2 regions of the Marinomonas sp. FW-1 genome follow, and region 1 is predicted to be linked to the other one. Evidence: predicted binding sites of a transcription regulator. Region 1 holds the regulator's gene; the other holds the start of a gene.
The links. Region 1 encodes sigma-54, which starts transcription at its own class of promoters, with help from an activator protein. Its sites were predicted from a motif close to TGGCACNNNNNTTGCTNT; they were not measured.

Region 1 (7,626 bases):
TTGTTTGCAAGATCAAGCCTTGAATTTAGTTGCTAAACCTCATTAAATGGTGCCTTCTAATTTCAATGAGTCTTACTACCCATTATGCTGTTATTTTCCGTTGCTCTCATCGCTGGACTAATTTTACTCGTCATTAGCTCTGACAAATTCATTGAGCATGCCGCATTGGTGGCTGAAAAGCTTAATGTAAGCCCTATGGTCATTGGTATCACACTGGTGGCGTTTGGTACTTCTGCTCCTGAAATGGTGGTTTCTGCTATCGCCGCACTGGATAATGCACCTGAAATAGCAATCGGTAATGTTTTAGGCTCCAACATTGCCAACATCGCTCTAGTGTTGGGTGTCACTTTATTATTCTCTGCCATCCCTATCGCAAAAGGGCTTTCGACGAAAGAAGTACCTCTGGTGTTAGCCATCACAGTACTGACTGGTTTTTTACTCTATGACCAAGCACTAGGGTTATGGGATGGTGTAATACTCATCATTGCATTTGTCGCCGTGCTGATAATCCTATTACGCGGTAACAAAGATTTGGAAAGCGAACTAAAAGAAGAGCTTCCCGCAGATGATGGCTCATCAACATTAAAATCCTTAATCATTGCGTTAATTGGACTGGTTGTACTCATAGGTAGCTCTAAACTTCTAGTTTGGGGCGCCATTGGCATAGCGACTGCTTTGGGAGTGAGCGAGCTAGTTATTGGCCTGACTATCGTTGCAGTTGGAACCAGCCTTCCTGAGTTAGCAGCTTCTGTTAGTAGTGTGAGAAAAGGACATCATGATATCGCCATTGGCAACGTACTAGGTTCAAACGTATTTAACCTAGCCACCGTATTACCTTTACCAGCACTGATCGCCCCCGGCATAATCGACCCAAGTGTCGTGCAGCGTGATTTCCCTTGGGTACTAGGATTAACGGTCGCACTTGCTATTGCCATCTTTATATTCAAAAAATCTAAGAGCAATGCAATCCCTAGATGGATAGGCCTGCCTTTCATTGCATCCTATGGCATATATATATTTGCAATCAGTACGAATGGCGCGCCATAACAATGAATTTAGCAAAGACACTTAAAACCAGAAACATTCTACTATTAGCGGCAGTAACTGTGGTTATTGCTTCGATTAGCTGGTACAGCACAAAGCCATCAAGAAACTTAGTCGAAAGCGATGCACTTCGTGGCTCGCCCGATTATTTCATCACCGATGTGCAGGTAAAAGAGTTTGATGAAAATGGAGGGCTAATCGAAACACTGAACGCCAAACAAACCTCTCACTATGACCTTAAAGAGAAAACCTTGCTCGAACAGCCTAGTGTTGCCCGATATTCAGAATCGGGACAATGGCATGGAAAAGCAGATAAAGGGGTTATTGAAGACGGAAGTAATGATATTCTATTAACAGACAACGTAAGAGCAACGAAAAAATATCAGCAGTCTGAAGACATCCAGCTTAGCTCGGACAACATGCACTACGTAGACAAAGACAAATCATTGACCAGCTACGGAGCTGCTACCTTGATATCAACCCAAGGAAAAACCTCCGCGAATAAGATTACAACCTTTATAAACTCAGAAGAAGTCGTGATGACAGGATCTGTACGAGGAAACTATGAAACAACTCATTAACGCCAGCATGTTGCTCACTTCTGCCCTTATTGGACAATACACTTACGCTTTACCAGATGACCTTAACAAGCCATTAGAAATTCAAGCTGATGAAGCCTCTTTCGACCAGAATTCAGGCGAAGCCATCTATAAAGGCAACGTCTTTGTAAAACAAGGCTCCATAGAAATCCAAGCACAGTATTTAAAAGTCACAACAGACCCAAGCACCCGCAGATTTAACAGCCTAGAAGCCACAGGGTCGCCAGCAAAATTCAGTCAACAAATAGATTGGAATGGCAACATAGTTATCAGTAGAGGGAATGAAATCCACTACCAAACCGACGAATCCAAACTTGAAATCACTGGAGATGGATACCTAAGCCGTATGCAGAATTCTATCTCCGCTGATTACATTCTCTACATGATCCAAGATGGCACCTTTAGCGCAGAGAAAAAAGATTCTGGTCGCGTCAATATGACCTTACAGCCACAAACTACTGAGGCAAAATAATAGATGGCCTTACTAGAAGCAAAACACCTTGCAAAAAGCTATAAAAAACGCAAAGTAGTAAAAGACGTCTCAATTTCCGTTGAATCAGGCCAAGCCGTTGGTTTATTAGGACCAAACGGAGCAGGAAAAACCACCTGTTTCTATATGATAGTTGGTATGGTCGCCAATGACGCTGGCGGCATATTTATTGACGGCATAGACATCACCCATGACGCCATGCACACTCGCGCCCAAAAAGGTGTTGGCTATCTTCCTCAAGAGGCATCTATTTTTAGAAAAATGTCTGTAGAAGACAATATTTTAGCGATTTTAGAAACACGCAAAAATCTCACTAAAGCACAACAACATGAAAGATTAGAAGAGCTCTTAGAAGAGTTCCATATCACCCATATCCGCACCAACTTAGGAATGGCATTATCAGGAGGTGAAAGGCGCCGGGTAGAAATAGCAAGAGCGGTTGCAATGAACCCAAAATTCATTCTGCTTGATGAGCCATTTGCTGGAGTAGACCCAATCTCCGTTGGTGACATAAAACAAATAATTAAACACCTCCAAGAAAGTGGAATCGGTGTCCTAATTACCGATCATAACGTCAGAGAAACCCTCGACATCTGCGATAAAGCTTACATTGTTGGTAATGGTTATATCATCGCATCAGGCGATGCCAGTACAGTCATCAACAATGAACAAGTAAAAAAGGTCTATTTAGGCGACGACTTCCGCCTATAACCCCTTATCATTGCTGTAGAAAGGGAGTAGTATGCACAACTCGTTCCAATTCACTCAAACAAAAAGAGTTGCTCCATGAAGCAGTCTTTACAATTAAAGCTAGGTCAACAGCTAACCATGACCCCACAACTGCAGCAAGCTATACGCTTACTGCAGCTTTCTACGTTGGATTTGAAGCAAGAGATTCATGAGTTCCTAGAGTCGAACCCACTGCTTGAGCTTGATGATGACGAGCAAACTCATAATGAGTTACCTGCTAGCATAGAGTCAAAAAGCGCAACAGAAACACCTCTAGATAACGGTGAAGAAGCACGCCTAGAGTCCGAATGGACAGAAAGCATCCCAGAAGAGCTATCCATAGACAGCAATTGGGATGATACTTACCAAAGTTCAGCTGCGGTCAGTGACAACCTTAGCTTTGAAGGCGATAGCGATTTTGAAAGCCGTAACGCACCTGCTGAAAGCATTCAAGACCATCTTATCTGGCAACTAAACCTTACTCACATGTCTGATAGAGACCTTGAGATTGCCTATGCCATCATTGAATGTGTCCAGCCTGATGGATACTTAAGCATTACACCTGACGACATCTGCGAATCACTAAGCATTGAACTTGAAGACCTAGAAATGGAAGAAGTCATTGCGGTTCAACATAGACTGCAGCGCTTCGACCCAGTCGGCGTCTGCTCTATTGATTTACGTGATTGTCTGTTGGTGCAATTAGAAGCTTTCCAGACTCACCCTCTATACAAAAGCACCTATAACCTTATTGACCATTATTTACCCTTATTGGGCAATAGAGATTTTGCGCAACTAAGCCGCAAAACAAAATTAAAAGATGAAGCGCTAAAAGAAGTCATTAGCTTAATTCAACAACTAAACCCGCGCCCAGGCTCGGTTATTGATGCCGATGATACCGATTACGTTATTCCTGACGTGTCAGTCAAAAAACGTAATGACGTTTGGCAAGTTGAATTAAACAACGACGCTCTTCCACCAATAAAAATCAATGAAACCTATTCCGCCATGGCCAGCACCGCTGCCACAGCCGAAGATGCTTCTTACATCAAAAACTCACTACAAGAAGCTAAATGGTTCATGAAAAGTTTACAAAGCAGAAATGAGACGCTACTAAAAGTAGCCAGCTGCATTGTCAGCAGACAGATCGATTTTTTTGAGCTTGGTGAAGAAGCCATGAAACCAATGGTGCTTCATGACGTAGCTGAAGAAGTAGGCATGCATGAGTCAACCATATCTAGGGTAACCACTCAAAAATACATGCACACACCAAAAGGGATATTTGAATTAAAATATTTCTTTTCGAGCCATGTTAATACAGCCTCTGGTGGTGAGTGCTCTTCGACAGCAATTAGGGCCATGATCAAAAAACTTGTTGCTGACGAACCTGCTAAAAAACCTTTAAGTGATAATAAGTTAGCTGCCATTTTGGCAGATCAAGGCATACAAGTTGCTCGACGGACTGTAGCCAAATACCGTGAGGCGATGAACATCCCTCCTTCCAATGAACGCAAACGACTGATCTAAACGGAAAGCATTTTATCATGTCCTTGAAATCATTATTAAAAGCAGACCTCGTTCTCGCAAAACAAGATATCATTAGCAAGAAACGCGTATTAGAAAACCTCGCGGAAGTAGCGTCAAACCGACTTCACTGTGATAACGAAGCCGTCTATGATGCACTGCTAGGTCGAGAAAAACTTGGAAGTACTGGTATAGGCAATGGAATAGCCATTCCGCATTGTCGACTAGAGTCCGCAAATCACACCGCTGTAGTGGTAATGTCACTACAGACGCCTATCGATTTTGACTCTATAGACAAACAAGCTGTCGATCTTATATTTGCGTTAATTGTTCCGCCACATGAATGTGACCAACATCTATCAACACTGGCTCAAATTGCAGAATTAGCACAGTCTCCAGAATCATTGGACAAGCTGCGTACTGCTCAAAGCAACGAAGAGCTATTCAGTATTTTCAACTCATTAATATAGGTATAAAGCATGCTGGAAGAGTCTATTGTTATTATAAACAAACTTGGCTTGCATGCCCGTGCAGCAGGCAAACTCATAGAAACAACCACACGCTTTTCTTGTGATATCACCATCGAAAAAGATGGGCGTAATGTGGATGGAAAAAGCATCATGGCAATGATGATGCTTGCTGCAGGAAAAGGCACCGAAATCAAAATCAAAGCGAATGGTGAAGATGAGCAAGAAGCCATTAACGCGATCGTTGAATTAATCAACAATCGTTTCGGTGAAGATGAGTAAAGAGCATCATGTCGGAGCAAAACACCCTTAATCATTTGCAAACGGTAACCGAGTCCCTTGAGACCGGTGCCACAATGCAAATTCGCTACCTACTTAATGGTGCCCTACCTGCACAAGATGTTGCTCGACTATTAGAATCGTCTCCGCCAAAAGAGCGTAAGCTTTTATGGGAACTCATCGAAGACAAAAACGAAGGCGAAGTATTACAGTATCTGACTGAAGATATTGGCGTTCAATTCATGAAAAACATGAATACAGAACGCCTTATCGCCGTCTCAGAACACTTTGAAAGTGATGACTTAGCCGACTTATTACAGCACCTGCCAGAAAAGATCGTGAAAGAAGTGCTTGCGTCGATGACGGCGCAAGACAGAAAAAGAGTTGAAGACCTATTAAGCTACTCAGAAGACTCTGCTGGCGGCTTAATGAATACGGATACGATAACAATTCGTCCAAATATCAATGTGGACATTGTTTTTCGCTATCTTCGCAGGCACGCAAAGATTCCAGACATGACTGACAGTTTATTAGTCGTCAGTCGCTCAGATAAACTTCTCGGTGTACTCCCCCTTACTAAATTGCTGGTTTCCAACCCTAATGCCACCGTGCGTGACATTATGGAAACCGAGTTTACTGTGATCAATGCAGAGACACCTGCAAGTGAAGTTGCGCAGTTATTTGAAAAAATGGACCTTGTCTCCGCTCCCGTTATTGATGGTGAAAACAGAAAATTACTAGGTCGTATCACTATCGATGACGTTGTCGATGTTATTCGTGACGAAGCTGAACACTCCATGCTAAGCATGGCAGGTCTCGATGACGACGAAGACACCTTCTCCCCTATTATGAAAACCACCAAACGACGTGCGGTTTGGCTTGGCATAAACCTTATTACAGCCTTTATCGCCTCTTATGTGATTGGACTATTTCAAAACACACTCGATCAAGTGGTTGCATTGGCAATATTAATGCCTATTGTTGCCAGTATGGGCGGTATCGCTGGCTCACAAGTACTGACACTGGTAATTCGAGGCATCGCACTGAACCAGATTGGCGCAACCAATACACGCTGGCTTTTAAATAGAGAACTTGTTGTCGGACTTCTTAATGGCATATTGTGGGCAACCGTTATTGCCGCACTCACCGCTCTTTGGTTTGACAACATAAAGATTGCCTATATCATTGCAGGCGCCACTATAATAAACCTGCTATTTGCAGCAACCACTGGTACACTTCTGCCAATTTTCTTAAAAAAGATTGGCATCGACCCTGCCCTTGCTGGCAGCGTAATTTTGACTACTGTGACCGACGTAATTGGATTCCTTTCCTTCCTAGGTCTCGCTACTATTTTTTTAATATAGGTTCCCATGACAGACTTTGATCAATTTGAAAACGAAGAAGACATTCCTAAAAGTAAAACCCAGATCAAGCGTGAAATGGAAGCCTTGCAAGATCTTGGTAAAAAAATGCTCGGCTTAAGCAAAAACCAGCTTAAGAAAGTTGAAATGTCGGACACTTTACGCGAAGCCTTCGTTGAAGCTGGACGCATAAAACAACACGAAGCCATGAGAAGACACCTTCAATACATCGGCAAGATCATGCGCACAGAAGACCATGAGGCCATTGCTAATCGAGTGGCTATGTTTGATTCAACATCGGCTGCGTACAACAAGCTTTTTCACCAACTAGAAGTTAAGCGTGACGCACTTATTGGCGAAAACAGTAAAGAAGTATTGTCCCAATACCTAGATGAAAACCCTCAGATCGAAGACATTCAGCTGCTTAGACAACTTATCCGACTCTCCCAAAAAGAAGTGTCTCAAGGATCAAACACAACAAACCGTAAGAAATTATTCCGTTTTTTGCGTGAAGCCGAAGAGAAACGTTTAGGCTTAAAAGACTAATACAGAAAAGTAAAACCCACTGCGATTTACTTCGACAAAAGCCCTGGCTCAGAAAAAACTGACCAGGGCTTTTTACTGAAATCTACGATGGGATAAACAAGGCATTTTTTGACGACATTGATTCAGTCTTTGCTTTTCTACCTCAAAGACAAAATACCCCTGCTCTTCTTGCAAATCCGCCAAGCATTCTCCAAAAGGAGAATACAAAACACTATTACCATAAGTTTGCCTTGTTGAATTATGCCAACCACATTGGCCAACGCCTAAGACATAACATTGATTTTCAATAGCACGGGCGGACAACAAGGTGCGCCAGTGAGCTTTACCTGTCACATAAGTAAAGGCGGCAGGCACCAATAAAATTTCAGCCCCCATATTAACAAGTTGTCGATATAACTCAGGAAACCTCAGGTCATAGCAAATGCTTAAACCCACTTTAAAGCCATCCACATCCACCACTTTTAATGACAACTCACCCGCCTCTATAAAATCAGACTCCTTATAAGAGGCTGCTTTATCATCCACAGCAACGTCAAACAGATGAATTTTGTCATAGCGTTCAAGTATGGCGCCATCAGGACCAATCA
Region 2 (7,626 bases), 1.1 Mb from region 1:
GCGGTTTTTGCTTTGGCCATGATAGTCTCTTGTGTTCTTTTAATAATGAATTAAAGGCTTGCGATAACGTCCATGTTATCGCTGGGTTGTGCTTTTTAGTGCTGTTTTTTCCAGTTTACGGAATAAAGATCCGTGCGGCGGTCTTTTAAGTTGTTTACTGAGCCTTCGCTGCGAGTCAATTTCAGCTTATCTAAGTCCAAATCAGAGAACATAATCATTTCTGTGTTTGGTGTGGTTTCCGCCATAACGGCATCGTGAGGATAAGAGAAGTCAGAAGGCGAAAATACCGAGCTTTGTGCGTATTGAATATCTAAGTTTTCCACCTGCGGAAGGTTGCCACAGCTACCACAGATAACGACGTAACATTCGTTTTCTATCGCGCGGGCTTGGGCACAACGACGCACACGCAAGTAACCGTTTTTGGTGTCGGTCCAGAATGGCACAAACAAAATATCCATGTCTTGCTCCGCCAGTAGACGGCCCAATTCAGGGAATTCTACGTCATAACAAATGAGTATGCCCACGCGACCAGCATCAGTATTAAAGACGCGTAGGTCGTTACCACCTTGGATAACCCAGTCACGACGCTCGTGCGGTGTAATGTGGATTTTCTTTTGCTCTTCTACGGTACCGTCACGGCGGCATAAGTAGCTGACGTTATAAACAATTTCATCTTCAATGACAGGCATGGAGCCTGTGATGACATTGATGTTGTAACTGACCGCAAACTGCGACATTTCATTGATAAAGCGTTCTGTGAAGCTAGCCAAAAAACGAATAGCTTCGGTCTGATTGCTTTGGTCTGGGCTAAGCCCAATCAATGGTGCATTGAAGAATTCTGGGAAGAGAACAAAGTCACTCTTGTAGTCTGAAACGGCATCGATGAAGTATTCAACCTGCTTCAACAGCTCGTCAACGCTTTCTACTTCACGCATTTGCCATTGAATCGCACCGATACGCACTTGGGTTTTGCGTGAGCGAATCACGTTGGTGTCTGGTTCAAAGAAGATGTTTTTCCATTCCAATAGCGTTGCATAGCCTTGAGATTTTTCATCTTCTGGCATGTAGCGTTTTAACAAACGAGTGACTTGGAAATCGTTTGATAGCTGGAAGGTTAAAATAGGGTCGTAAATTTTACGTTCGCGTACCGCTTCTAAGTATTCAGCCGCGCTCATTTCGTGAGCGTGTTCGTGATAGTTAGGGATACGACCACCCGCTAAAATGGCACGTAAGTTATGCTGGCGGCAAAGGTCTTTTCTGGCTTCGTACAAGCGACGACCAAGGCGGTAGCCTCGATATTCAGGCGCAATTAACGCATCCAAACCATACATGGCGTCGCCACGAGAATCGTTTAGCACGTTCTCTTTTTGGTCGATAAGGTCGTCATACGTATGTGGGTTACTAAAACGCTGATAGCTCACTTGAACCGATAGTGCTAAGCCGACAATTTTTCCGTGGTCTTCTAAACAGATCTGACCTTCAGGAAAATCTTTGATGAGTTTGTGAATCGTATGCTTTGGCCAAGAGCCACCAATATCGTGATAGACCTTATCCATCAATACTTTGATTTCGTCATAATCATCTTTGGTGATATTACGAATGGTTAAATGTAAGTCGTCGTGCTGCATGTTGGCCTCTATCAATCGATCTTATGTATTGCTCATGATAACGCGTATTTGTGTAAGGAGGTAAGGGATCAGTGCCTTATAAAAGGGGATATCGTTTGTTCAATAAGGATATAAAAAGAAAACCCCCGCCAAGGCGAGGGTTTTGATATTTCAAACAATTTGGTTTTTAGCAGAGTGATTAGTTCTTGCTGAATTCTGGGTACGCTTCCATACCACATTCAGAAAGGTCAACACCTTCGTACTCTTCTTCTTCGCTAACGCGAACACCCATGATGGCTTTGATGATTAACCAAACAACCAAGCTAGTGAAGAATACCCAAACGAAGATAGTAAGTGCACCCGCGATTTGTCCGCCGAATGTTGTGCCATCGTTCGTTAGTGGCACTGCTAGCAAGCCCCAAAGACCCACAACACCGTGAACAGAGATAGCGCCCACTGGATCATCAATTTTAAGCTTGTCTAGGGTCAGGATAGACACAACCACAATCAAACCACCAACTAGACCGATTAGAGTCGCACCTAGAGCAGATGGTGTATCAGGACCTGCCGTGATTGCTACCAAGCCAGCCAATGCGCCGTTTAGAAGCATAGTTAGATCGGCTTTACCGAATAGGATTCGAGCTAGGATAAGCGCACCAATTGCACCACCAGCAGCTGCCGCGTTGGTATTTAGGAATACCATAGCAACAGAGTTAGCGTTTGCGATGTCGCCAAGTTTCAATACAGAACCACCGTTGAAACCGAACCAACCCATCCAAAGGATGAATGTGCCTAATGTTGCAAGAGGTAGGTTAGCACCAGGAATGGCACGTACTTCGCCGTTAGGACCGTATTTGCCTTTACGAGCACCAAGTACCAATACACCAGCTAATGCGGCTGCCGCACCTGCCATGTGAACGATACCAGAACCTGCAAAGTCAGTGAAACCGATGTCGCCAAGGCTAAACATACCGAATACAGAACCGCCGCCCCAAGTCCAGTTACCTTCCATTGGGTAGATGAAACCTGTCATAACAACAGCGAATACTAGGAAAGCCCAAAGCTTCATACGTTCAGCAACGGCACCAGATACGATAGACATGGCTGTTGCAACGAACACAACTTGGAAGAAGAAGTCAGACGCGCCTGCGTAAATAGAACCGCCTTCAAAACCGCCGTCACGGCCAGCGAAGTCAGTCAAGGTAGAAGCAACATCTACGTCTTGGATACCTGTTAGGAACCACTCGCCACCGTACATGATGGAGTAACCACAAACTAGGTACATGACACAAGAAATGGCAAACAAAGCCACGTTCTTAGTTAGAATTTCTGTGGTGTTTTTAGCACGTACTAGACCTGCTTCCAACATGGCAAATCCTGCTGCCATCCACATAACCAGTGCGCCGCACACCAAGAAATAAAAGGTGTCCATCGCATATTGTAAGTGAAAAATTTGATCTTGCATGTTTCGCCCCCCTAAAGGCTAGGATAATTCGAGCAGTATTTAGACTGCTTCTACACCAGTCTCGCCGGTACGAATACGAACCGCTTGTTCAAGGTTAACGATAAAGATCTTACCGTCGCCGATTTTGCCAGTGTTTGCTGCGCTTGTAATGGCTTCCACTACTTGGTCAGTCATGTCGTCTGCAATGGCAAGTTCGATTTTTACTTTCGGTAGAAAATCGACTACATACTCAGCGCCGCGGTATAGTTCTGTGTGGCCTTTTTGACGTCCGAAACCTTTCACTTCTGTTACGGTAATACCTTGTACACCGATCTCAGAAAGTGCTTCTCGAACATCATCGAGTTTAAATGGCTTGATGATGGCAGTTATAAGCTTCATACCCACTGTCTCCTTAAAAAGTCAGTTTTATTGTCGTATCGCAGGTAATTAGCTTTATTCAATATGCGTGCCATATATGGGCGTTCCTACGTATCAAAGGCTTTGTAAGGATTTTGTCGTTTTTTTGAAATTAAAAAGAGTCCTAAATTGCTTGGTATAGTGCGGCATATTGGTGTGCCCTATAAATATCCTGCATTAATATGGTGCAAATGATGTTTGAAATGGGCGAGTGAGCGTAGCGAAGGGCTTTATCTGCTTGCTTCTGATCAAGAAATAACCCTTTGCTTGGCATGGTTGTGTGTGCGTCATTTAGAGGATTTGTAGGGCTTCAATATTGCCTTGTTCGATTTTCTGCACAAAAAAGAAGCAATCTCTAAAAACATTTGTTCCTATAAATGGGCATCAACATGAAAGATGCGCTCTGAGAGCTTGTTGGTATCTATGCCTGACTTCTATACTATTAGGCAAAGAGACGATAAATAATCACAGCAACGATGAAAAACGAGAGTGAGATGATTGATCAATTTATAAAGCAATTGGGTACGGGATTAGGCCAAGCGGCTGAAACCTTGGGTAAGTTGCCAAAAGAAGAAATTCAGGCGCAATTGCATGAAGTGGCACGCAATACATTAAGCAAGATGGATTTGGTTACGCGCGAAGAGTTCGAGGTGCAAGCCGCGATGCTGGCAAAATATCGTGAAAAGCTCGCTGTGTTAGAAGCACGTTTAAATGAGCTAGAAAAGAACGACTAAGTTTTTCGCAGGGCTGGGACTGATTTATTTCCAGCCTTGCAACCAATCTTCAGAAGAGGTCAGTGATTGCCAAGGTAATTGGTATTGGTTTTTGTTGATCACGGCCTCAAGAATGCATTCGATAACGACGTTTTCTTCGTCTCGAATGAGTGTAGTAACGATAAAGTGTTTTTCTTTTTGCTGCGGGGACGTTGACGTCCACTTAGATAGAAGTAATTTATTTGGATTAATTCGGTTCACAACCACTTTTTCCTTTTAGTGTATTAAGTAGATAGATATACGAAGCATGTGAATAGCTGGATTGCTTTTCCCGTCGCAAAGCGTCAGAAATAAATAAGTTGATCAAGGAGTGATCATGAGTTTAGCCACGATTTATAGTCGCGCCCGTGTTGGCGTGTCTTCCCCGTTAGTGACTGTTGAAACCCATATTTCAAATGGTCTGCCTTCCCTTAATATTGTTGGCCTTCCCGAAGCGGCCGTTCGAGAAGCGAAAGACAGAGTGCGCAGCGCGATTATCAACAGCCATTTTGAGTTTCCTACCCGACGCGTCACCATTAACCTAGCGCCAGCGGATTTGCCTAAAGAAGGTGGTCGTTATGATTTGGCGATTGCGATTAGTGTCTTGGTTGCCTCGGGGCAGTTGGGTGAGTTGAATTTAAGGGACACTGAATTCATTGGCGAATTGGCATTATCGGGAGACATTCGTGGCATTCCTGGATTATTGCCGTCTGCCATTGCTTGTCATCACGCTAATCGTCAGCTTATTCTCCCTGAAGAAAATCAGCAGGAAGCTGCGCTGGTGGAAGGCAATGCTGTATTTGCTAAACATTTAACGCAAGTGACGGCGCATTTATTGAAGCAAACAGCGTTGCCTGCTTGTGTTTCCAAGCCTGCTGAACCATTGCCGTTAGACCATAAAGACATGCGAGATGTAAAAGGCCAGTATCAAGCCCGCCGAGCCTTAGAAGTCGCCGCGGCTGGTGGTCACAATTTGCTGTTTGTTGGTCCTGCTGGAACGGGAAAAACCATGCTGGCGTCGCGACTGCCGAGCATTATGCCAGCAATGACAGAAGCTGAGGCGCTTGCTGTGGCATCAGTGCAATCGGTGGCGGGGCGTAAAATGGGCTTGGATTGGCATTGGTCAGAAAGGCCGTTTCGGTCTCCTCACCATTCTTGTTCTGCGGCGGCACTGGTTGGCGGTGGTTCAATTCCTAAGCCGGGTGAGGCGTCTTTAGCGCACTGTGGTGTGCTTTTTCTTGATGAGTTACCAGAGTTTGACCGCAAAGTATTGGAAGTATTACGGGAGCCATTAGAAAACGGTGAAGTTCATATTTCGCGTGCTCGTGGGCAAGTTACCTTTCCGGCTCGCTTTCAATTAGTGGCTGCGATGAATGCCAGTAACGAGGCTTACAGTGGAGGGCAAGGTTATTATCAATCCAGTGCTAGCCAGAAATATCTTAAAAAACTCTCCGCGCCATTTTTAGATCGCATCGATTTGCATGTAGAAGTGCCACCTTTACCGTCTAATGTGTTAGTGAATGCTGATGAAGAAGGGGAGTGCAGCGCTAGCGTCCGCGAACGAGTAGAGCGTGCCGTCGCAAGGCAAAGAGGACGCCAAGGCGTACAAAATTCGCAGTTAAGTGGCCGTCAGCTAGAGAATATTTGTGCTTTGAGCCAAGAGGACAAAGAGTTTATGCAGCAGGCACTAGAAAAATTAAAACTCTCTGCACGGGCTTATCATCGAGTATTAAAAGTCGCGCTAACCTTGGCGGATTTAAATGACTCTCCTGTTACCAGAGCGCATTTAATGGAATCGTTAAGTTATCGCAAGATGGAGAAAACCTTATCCATGGCGGTGTCTTCATAATCTACGCTGTTATTCCATCTGGAAAATACGGATAGAACAATGCGTTAGACATTACTAGATAAGGGTTAAAAAGCATAAAAGCTGTTTTAACCTATGCCATTTAGTTACAATTCTCAGCCCATTTTTATCGTCCCTTCGAGGGACGATATTTGTAATGGGACCAATAATAATTAATTGTGGGTCTGTTCGCTTTTGCTGATTTTATGGCAGCAAAACTGAGTGGACTATGTGGAGTTTTGTCTATGGTTATCCAGCTGTTCCCTGTTTGGGCTTTATTGCTATCTGCAATCGCCTTCTTTCAACCTGATTTATTCGTGGGGTTGAAAGCTCAAATCGTTCCATTGTTGACCATTATTATGCTCGCAATGGGATTGACCCTAAGTCCTACTGACTTCAAACAAGTATTGAAGAACGGTAAAGCCGTAGGCGTGGGTGTGTTATTACAATTCTTAGTTATGCCGATTGCCGCTTTTGGTGTGGCTTTTGCCTTTGGCTTTGATTCTGAGCTGACTGTGGGCATGTTGCTGGTGGGCAGTGTGGCTGGCGGTACGTCCTCGAATGTTATGTGTTATTTGGCTAAAGGCGACACGGCCTTGTCTATTTCCATGACCGCGATCTCGACCTTGTTGGGCGTAATATTAACGCCATTCTTGGTGTCTTTGATGATTGGACAAAGTGTTGATGTACCTGTTGCTGGTATGTTGATGAGCTTGTTTAAAATTGTTCTGCTTCCTGTTGCGGCGGGTGTGTTGATTAATACTTTCTTCTCAAAATTTGTTCGTAAGGCAGAACCAATTTTCCCTTATATCTCGATGTTTGCCATCGTGCTTATTATCGCCATTGTAGTGGCATTGAGCGCCTCTAAGATTGTTCAAGTTGGTCTTATGGTTGCGGCGGCAGTGATTATTCATAATGCGATTGGTTTGACCTTGGGTTACTGGGTGACTTACTTACTTGGTTTTGATGCGCGCGTTTGCCGCACCATTGCTTTTGAAGTGGGTTTGCAAAACTCTGGCCTAGCAGCGGCATTGGCAGTGAAATTCTTTACGCCTATGGCAGCACTACCAGGCACTATTTTCAGTGTTTGGCACAACATTTCAGGGTCTTTGTTGGCGAGCTACTGGAGCCGCCGCCCCGTTGCTGAAAGCAACGCTCAAGATACTGATAAATAAGATATTTGCTTAGCGTTAAAAAAGGGATGCCAGTTTGGCGTCCCTTTTTTATGTTTGTTGCATGGTTATCACAGTGCGAGAAAGTGGATTGTCGGGTACACTTACGGCTGATTTTTAATAGCCTTACGAGCCTGAGTTTTCCATGAGTGAGTCCTTACCTTCCATCGCCCAGCGTCTTCGCAGTTTGAACGAAAGACAGTTAGATGCTGTGAAACAAATAGACGGTCCTTTGTTGGTGCTGGCGGGGGCTGGATCGGGAAAAACCAGCGTAATTACCACAAAAATTGCTTATCTGATTCAAACCTGTGGTTTTAAGGCAAGCAGCATTATTGCGGTGACTTTTACCAATAAAGCGGCGCGTGAAATGAAAGAACGCGTTGTCGGC

Region 2: the regulator sigma-54 is predicted to act here: its motif matches at 3,506-3,523, upstream of glnK (P-II family nitrogen regulator).

The regions. Positions count from the first base shown of each region.
Region 1 covers NZ_CP025987.1:2,218,644-2,226,269, forward strand. The annotation lists gene C1X04_RS10410 (calcium/sodium antiporter) at 85-1,047, shown strand; gene lptC (LPS export ABC transporter periplasmic protein LptC) at 1,050-1,625, shown strand; gene lptA (lipopolysaccharide transport periplasmic protein LptA) at 1,609-2,115, shown strand; gene lptB (LPS export ABC transporter ATP-binding protein) at 2,119-2,844, shown strand; gene C1X04_RS10430 (RNA polymerase factor sigma-54) at 2,920-4,389, shown strand; gene ptsN (PTS IIA-like nitrogen regulatory protein PtsN) at 4,407-4,856, shown strand; gene C1X04_RS10440 (HPr family phosphocarrier protein) at 4,866-5,135, shown strand; gene mgtE (magnesium transporter) at 5,144-6,496, shown strand; gene yjgA (ribosome biogenesis factor YjgA) at 6,503-7,039, shown strand; gene C1X04_RS10455 (carbon-nitrogen hydrolase family protein) at 7,112-7,626, opposite strand, start outside.
Region 2 covers NZ_CP025987.1:3,328,053-3,335,678, reverse strand. The annotation lists gene radA (DNA repair protein RadA) at 1-20, opposite strand, end outside; gene C1X04_RS15525 (carbon-nitrogen hydrolase family protein) at 96-1,628, opposite strand; gene C1X04_RS15520 (ammonium transporter) at 1,807-3,072, opposite strand; gene glnK (P-II family nitrogen regulator) at 3,112-3,450, opposite strand; gene C1X04_RS15510 (accessory factor UbiK family protein) at 3,963-4,202, shown strand; gene C1X04_RS15505 (TIGR02450 family Trp-rich protein) at 4,227-4,442, opposite strand; gene C1X04_RS15500 (YifB family Mg chelatase-like AAA ATPase) at 4,558-6,069, shown strand; gene C1X04_RS15495 (bile acid:sodium symporter family protein) at 6,312-7,241, shown strand; gene rep (DNA helicase Rep) at 7,384-7,626, shown strand, end outside.